2 linked regions of the Myxococcus hansupus genome follow. The protein of the gene in region 1 interacts with the protein of each later gene in a pairwise test. Links are inferred from orthologs where the notes say so. Each region holds a gene or a part of one and is shown in the gene's direction. Other genes may lie near its edges. The genes, in order: A176_RS19455 and ndk.

Region 1 (3,241 bases):
TGCGCAGCGCCTCGCGGGCACGCACGCGGTTGCCCTCGCGGTGGTACGCGTAGGCCAGCCAGAACTGGACGTCCGCGCGCGCCAGGCCGCGGCCCGCCTCCAGCGTCCGCACCGCGCGGCCCACGTCGTTGAGCGCGAGCTGACTGGCGCCCAGCCCCACCACGGCGGACGCGTTGCGAGGATCCCGCTCCAGCGCCAGCTCGAAGTGCCGCTGCGCCACCGCCGCGTTCCCCGACGCCAACTGCCGCTGCCCCTCCTCCAAGGGAGGAACCTCGCCCTGCCGGCCCAGCCCCGCGGCCACCTGCGCCGCCGAGGACCCCGCCCCGTCGGACAGCGCCACCGCCGACGCCGGACGCACGGGCGGCTCGGTCGCATCCGCCTCATGGGACAGGGGGCGCAAGAGCAGGAACGCGTCGTTCTTCAGCGAGGGCGAGCGGCACCCGTCCTTGAGCCGGAAGAGCGCCGTCATGGCCCCGTCTTCCGGGTTGAACACGACCAACGCCGACTGATGGACGCGCGGCTCGCACTGCGGCCCGACCTGGCAGAGCAACAACTGGCCCACCAGGACGTTGTCCTGGAACTCGCCAGAGAGCACCTCCGTGTCGGGTTCGAAGCCGCAGGGGCCGCCCGTCGCGGTGCCGGTCAGCCGGTCTCCCTGCACGCGCATGGACACGGCGCCATAGCCGTCCCCTTGATAGGAACTGGACACCGTGGGCGGTCCCGCCCACGCGAGGCCGGAGGCAACGGAAAGAACCGTCGCAAGACCCTTGTTCAATAGCGAGGGCGGCATATGTGGGTGGATTCGGGCTCTTTCCATCATAGAGGTCCCGTGCCTGCCTTGTAAACGCGCGAGGATGCCTTGACCCCGCCGCCCCCCATCCTTATCATTTCCAAAGACTCTGGCGGGTTTTCCCAATAGATTCGAGGACTTGGGGAGTTTTGTAGATTTATTCAAGGGCTGTCCCCTGCGGGGCGCGTGATGCTCGGCAGAAATTCGAACCGATACGTCCATTCCGGGGTCCGTTTCGGTCTCCATGTGCAAGCCCTCCCCTCTCACGGGGGATGAGGGAAGCCTGCGGAGACATGATTTCGGTCCCCACCTGGCTTTCAGAGGGTTCAATGGACGCCGGGCACACGGCCATGCTGCGGGGGACTTTTTCTGTGGAGCGGCGTCGGTGAGCGAGACGGTGGTGGAAGAGGCGGCGGCGAGGAAGCAGACCCTACGCGAAGAGCTCACGGCTCGCCGGAAGGCGATGACGCCGGACCTCATCGATACGCGGGGTCTCAAGGTTCAGTCTCGGTTCCTGGCAGCGCCGTATTATCAGAAGGCGCGGACGGTGGCGTTGTATGCCCCCATTCGGGGAGAAGTGCCTACCCGGGATATCCTGATCGCGGCGTTGCAAGACGGAAAGATCGTCTGCTACCCGCTCTCACATGTTCACGGGCGGATTCTTTCCTTCCGTGCCATCAAGTCGGAAAGCGAGCTGGAACCGGGGCGGCTGGGGGTGCGAGAGCCCACCAACTCCGCGGACCTCATCGCGGTGGACCAGATTGACCTCTTCGTGGTGCCGGGCCTGGGGTTCACCCGGGAAGGCAAGCGGCTGGGGCGCGGGGGCGGTTACTACGACGCCACCCTTCGCGCGGCCAGTCAGCGCAGTCGGCGGGTGGGCCTGGCCTTCAATGACCAGGTCGTCCCGGTGCTGCCCACGACGGGGGATGACGTCGACATGGACCTGGTCGTAACGGAGTCTGAGTCCCTGCGCGGCCTGTACCGCGACTGGGACTTCCTCGATACGTGAAAGTCCTCTTCATGGGGGACGTGGTGGGCCGCCCGGGTCTCCAGGCGGTCCGCACGCTCCTTCCGAGGGTCCGCGCGCAACATGGCGTGGACGTGGTGGTCGCCAACGCGGAGAACAGCGACCAGGGCTCGGGAATCACTTCAGAGACGGCCCACTACCTGCTCGACAGCGGCGTCCAGTTGCTGACGAGCGGTAACCATTTCTACTCCAAGAAGGCCATCCTCCCCTGGGTGAAGGAGCATCCGGACCTGTTGCTGCGTCCGGCCAACTACCCCAAGGGAACACCGGGCAAGGGCCACACCGTGGTGAAGCTCCCGGATGGCCGCGCCCTGGGTGTCATCAACCTGGAAGGGCGCGTCTACATGCGCACCGAGGCCAGTCCCTTCGAAGTGGTGGAGGGGTTGGTGGAGGAGCTGCGTCAGCAGACGCCCTGCATCCTGGTGGACATGCACTGCGAGGCCTCCAGCGAGAAGAACGCCATGGGCTTCCACCTGGACGGCCGCGTCTCGGTGGTGGTGGGCACGCACACGCACGTGCAGACCGCGGACGAGCGCGTCCTGCCGGGCGGGACGGCGTTCATCACCGACGTGGGCATGTGCGGGCCGTTGGACTCCGTCATCGGCATGAAGAAGGAGTCGTCGCTGGCGCGCTTCCTGGGCAAGACGGCGCCCTACGAGGTGGCCGAGCGGCTGGTGTACCTCCAGGGCATCGTGGCGGACATCGACGACGCCACGGGCCGGGCGCGGAGCATCCACCGCGTGCGGGAGCACCTGCCGGGCACCTGAAACAGCCTCGCGGAAGTGCGTCCACGGCCGACGCACTTCGGGTAGCTTGCGGCGCCATGAATCCGGACGCGCTGCGCAAGGCGACCCCCGAGGAGCAGTTCGAAGAAGTGACCCGTGGCACGGTGGACCTCCACTCGGCCGAAGACCTGAAGAAGAAGCTTCGGTATTCGTATGACACGGGCAAGCCGCTCATCATCAAGGCGGGCTTCGACCCGAGCCGGCCGGACCTGCACCTGGGCCACTCGCTGCTCCTGACGCGCATGCGGCGCTTCCAGGAGTTCGGCCACACGGTGGTGTTCCTCATCGGCGACTTCACCGGGTTGATTGGCGACCCCACGGGCCGCAACGCCACGCGCCCGGCGCTGACGCGCGACGAGGTGAAGGCCAACGCGGAGACCTACAAGAAGCAGGTCTTCAAGGTGTTGGACGAGGCGAAGACGCAGGTGCGCTTCAACTCCTCCTGGCTGGACACGCTGGGGACGGAGGGGATGATTCGCCTGGCCTCGCGCTACTCGGTGCAGCGCATGCTGGAGCGCGACGACTTCAAGAAGCGCTTCCGCGGCGAGGTCTCCATCTCCATCCACGAGTTCCTCTACCCGCTCCTGCAGGGCTACGACTCCGTGGTGCTGAAGGCGGACGTGGAGCTGGGCGCCACGG
Region 2 (3,188 bases), 760 kb from region 1 along the record:
CGGCGGCATCATGAAGTGTGACGTCATCGCCGAGGGCATCATCGCCGCGGCGAAGGAGGTCCAGCTCAAGGTTCCGCTCGTGGTGCGGCTGGAAGGCACCAACGTGGAGAAGGGCAAGGAGCTGCTGAGCAACTCCGGCCTCGCCATCACCCCGGCGGACAACCTGCGTCAGGCGGCGGAGAAGGCCGTCGCCGCGGTGAAGTAATCCCGCGCACTCTTTTCCGGAAAGAACGCCATGGCCATTCTCGTCAACGAAAACACGAAGGTCCTCTGCCAGGGCATCACGGGCTCGGCGGGTTCGTTCCACGCGAAGCAGATGCTCGAGTACGGCACGAAGCTCGTCGCCGGTGTGACTCCGGGCAAGGGCGGCACCACGTTCGAGGGCAAGGTCCCCGTGTTCAACACGGTGGCCGAGGCGGTGAAGGCGACGGGCGCGAACACGTCCGTGGTCTTCGTGCCGCCCCCCTTCGCCGCTGACTCCATCATGGAGGCCGCGGACGCGGGCGTGTCCCTCATCATCACCATCACCGAGGGCATCCCCGTCAACGACATGGTGCGCGCCAAGCGCTACCTGCAGGGCAAGCCGGGCGTCCGGCTGGTGGGCCCCAACTGTCCGGGCGTCATCACCCCGGGCGCGCTGTGCAAGATCGGCATCATGCCGGGCCACATCCACAAGCCGGGCCGCATCGGCGTGGTGTCCCGCTCCGGCACGCTGACCTACGAGGCCGTGCACCAGCTCACCCAGTTGGGCCTGGGCCAGTCCACCGCCGTGGGCATCGGTGGTGACCCGGTCAACGGCACGGACTTCGTGGACGTGCTCAAGCTCTTCAACGCGGACCCGGACACCGACGCCGTCATCATGATTGGCGAAATCGGCGGTGACGCCGAGGAGCAGGGCGCCGCCTACGTGGCCGCCGAGTTCACCAAGCCCATCGCCGGGTTCATCGCGGGCCAGTCCGCGCCCCCGGGCAAGCGCATGGGCCACGCCGGCGCCATCATCTCCGGTGGCAAGGGCACGGCGACCGAGAAGATCAAGGCCATGGAGGCCGCGGGCATCCTGATGGCCGCCAGCCCCGCCGAGCTGGGCACCACCCTTCAGGAGGCCCTCAAGCGGGGCGCTCCGAAGAAGCGCTAAACCCCAACGCAAACACGAGAAGGAGCCAGTCACATGGCCATCGAGCGTACGCTGTCCATCATCAAGCCGGACGGCCTGGAGAAGGGCGTCATCGGGAAGATCATCAGCCGCTTCGAGGAGAAGGGGCTGAAGCCGGTCGCCATCCGCCTGCAGCAGCTCTCCCAGGAGCAGGCCGAGGGCTTCTACGCGGTCCACAAGGCCCGGCCCTTCTTCAAGGACCTGGTGCAGTTCATGATCTCCGGCCCGGTCGTCCTGATGGTGCTGGAAGGCGAGAACGCGGTCCTGGGCAACCGGGACATCATGGGCGCCACCAACCCGGCGCAGGCCGCCGAAGGCACCATCCGCAAGGACTTCGCGACCAGCATCGACAAGAACACGGTGCACGGCTCCGACAGCCTGGAGAACGCGAAGATCGAGATCGCGTACTTCTTCCGGGAGACGGAGATCCACGCCTACCCGTACCAGAAGTAGCCGGCCGGCCCCCTCGAAGGGGCCGCCGTTCCAGGCCCGGTGTCCGCGCATCAGAAGGCGCGGGCCCGGGCCGCTGTTCTTCCAGGAGACGGGCCCGGAAATGTCCACGAGGCGGGCAGGGGAGCAGGGGCTCCTTTGACTTGCCGTGCCCATGTGTGGGAAGGGACGCCCCTGGGCCCTCCGTTAAGCGCAACGACGATGTCAGAGACTCTCTCCGCCACCTCCCTGCCAGTTACCGAGCCGCTGCCGGCTCCCGCGCCTCCCAAGCTGGTGGACGTGGCCAGCCTGTCCCTGGAGGCGCTGTCGCGCTTCGTCACCGAGGAGCTGGGGGAGCGCGCCTTCCGTGCCCCGCAGCTCTACCGCTGGCTGCACCAGCGCGGTGCCACCTCGTTCGACGAGATGACGGACCTCTCCAAGGCCCTGCGGGAGAAGCTGCGGGCCCGGGCGGAGATCATCCCCCTGGTGAAGGACCTCGAGCAGCGCAGCATCGACGGCACCATCAAGTACCGGTGGAAGACGCGGGACGGGCGCTTCATCGAGTCCGTCTACATGCCCGCCGAGGACCGCCGGACGCTGTGCGTGTCCACCCAGGTGGGTTGCGCCATGGCCTGCAGCTTCTGCATGACGGGCACCATGGGGCTCAAGCGCAACCTCACCGCCAGCGAGATCGTCGCCCAGGTCCACGCGGTGAACCGCGAGGTCCGCAAGAACGAAGGCCACGAGACGCTCCGCCCGCTCTCCAACCTGGTCTTCATGGGGATGGGCGAGCCGCTCCACAACTTCGAGAACCTCAAGACGGCGCTCGCCATCCTCCAGTCCCAGGATGGCCCCAACTTCAGCCACCGGCACATCACGGTCTCCACCGTGGGCCTGGTGCCGATGATCGAGCGCTTCGGCAAGGAGACGGACGTCAAGCTGGCCATCTCCCTCAACGCCAGCACCGACGAGCAGCGCAGCAAGACGATGCCCGTCAACCGCAAGTGGAACATCGCGGCCCTGCTGGACGCCTGCCGCACGTTCCCGCTGCGTCAGGGCCGCCGCATCACCTTCGAGTACGTCCTCATCAAGGGCTTCAACGACGCGGACGAGGACGCGCACCGGCTCATCGAACTGCTCAAGGGCATCCCGGTGAAGGTGAACCTGATCCCCTACAACGAGAATCCCGGCTTGGGGTTCCACACCACTGGCGAGGAGCGCGCGGAGGAGTTTCGCGCCATCCTCGCGGACGGCCATGTCGCCGCATACATCCGCAGGAATCGGGGCCGGGACATCGCCGGCGCCTGCGGGCAGCTCGCCAATCGCGGCGAGACGCAAGCCGGGGCCGAGACTCAGACATAAGGTCCCGAGCTTCCTTGACAATCCAGCGGGAGCGGCGTTAAGAGCGCCACCCCTTTCCTAAGACGTTTCCTGTTCGTTGGAGAGCATTCAATGGCCGTTGTCCTCCGTCTTGCCCGCGCGGGCGCCAAGAAGAAGCCGTACTACCACGTGGTCGCCACCGATTCCCGCAATCCCCGGGACGGCAAGTTCATCGAGGCCGTGGGTGCGTACGACCCGAACCTGGAGCCGCCCAAGGTGGAGTTCA

The links.
Region 2: the proteins of A176_RS19455 (region 1) and ndk interact in binary tests that used the Escherichia coli proteins (3 or more experiments, as listed by UniProt). The link is inferred for Myxococcus hansupus from one-to-one orthologs.

What each region holds. Positions count from the first base shown.
Region 1 is NZ_CP012109.1:5,048,610-5,051,850, forward strand. What follows is about bases 62-2,987. They hold A176_RS19455 (5-formyltetrahydrofolate cyclo-ligase), read left to right. Parts: upstream 62-1,175; coding sequence 1,176-1,799; downstream 1,800-2,987. Other genes in these bases: A176_RS19450 (tetratricopeptide repeat protein), read right to left, coding at 62-709; A176_RS19460 (TIGR00282 family metallophosphoesterase), read left to right, coding at 1,796-2,584; tyrS (tyrosine--tRNA ligase), read left to right, coding at 2,641-2,987. Also shown: more of A176_RS19450, read right to left, coding at 1-61; more of tyrS, read left to right, coding at 2,988-3,241. UniProt on the Escherichia coli protein: Involved in the removal of 5-formyltetrahydrofolate.
Region 2 is NZ_CP012109.1:4,291,832-4,295,019, reverse strand. Bases 15-2,887 are described here. They hold ndk (nucleoside-diphosphate kinase), read left to right. Parts: upstream 15-1,168; coding sequence 1,169-1,606; downstream 1,607-2,887. Other genes in these bases: rlmN (dual-specificity RNA methyltransferase RlmN), read left to right, coding at 1,805-2,887; sucD (succinate--CoA ligase subunit alpha), read left to right, coding at 236-1,135; sucC (ADP-forming succinate--CoA ligase subunit beta), read left to right, coding at 15-205. Outside these bases: more of sucC, read left to right, coding at 1-14; more of rlmN, read left to right, coding at 2,888-2,944; rpsP (30S ribosomal protein S16), read left to right, coding at 3,035-3,188. UniProt on the Escherichia coli protein: Major role in the synthesis of nucleoside triphosphates other than ATP. The ATP gamma phosphate is transferred to the NDP beta phosphate via a ping-pong mechanism, using a phosphorylated active-site intermediate.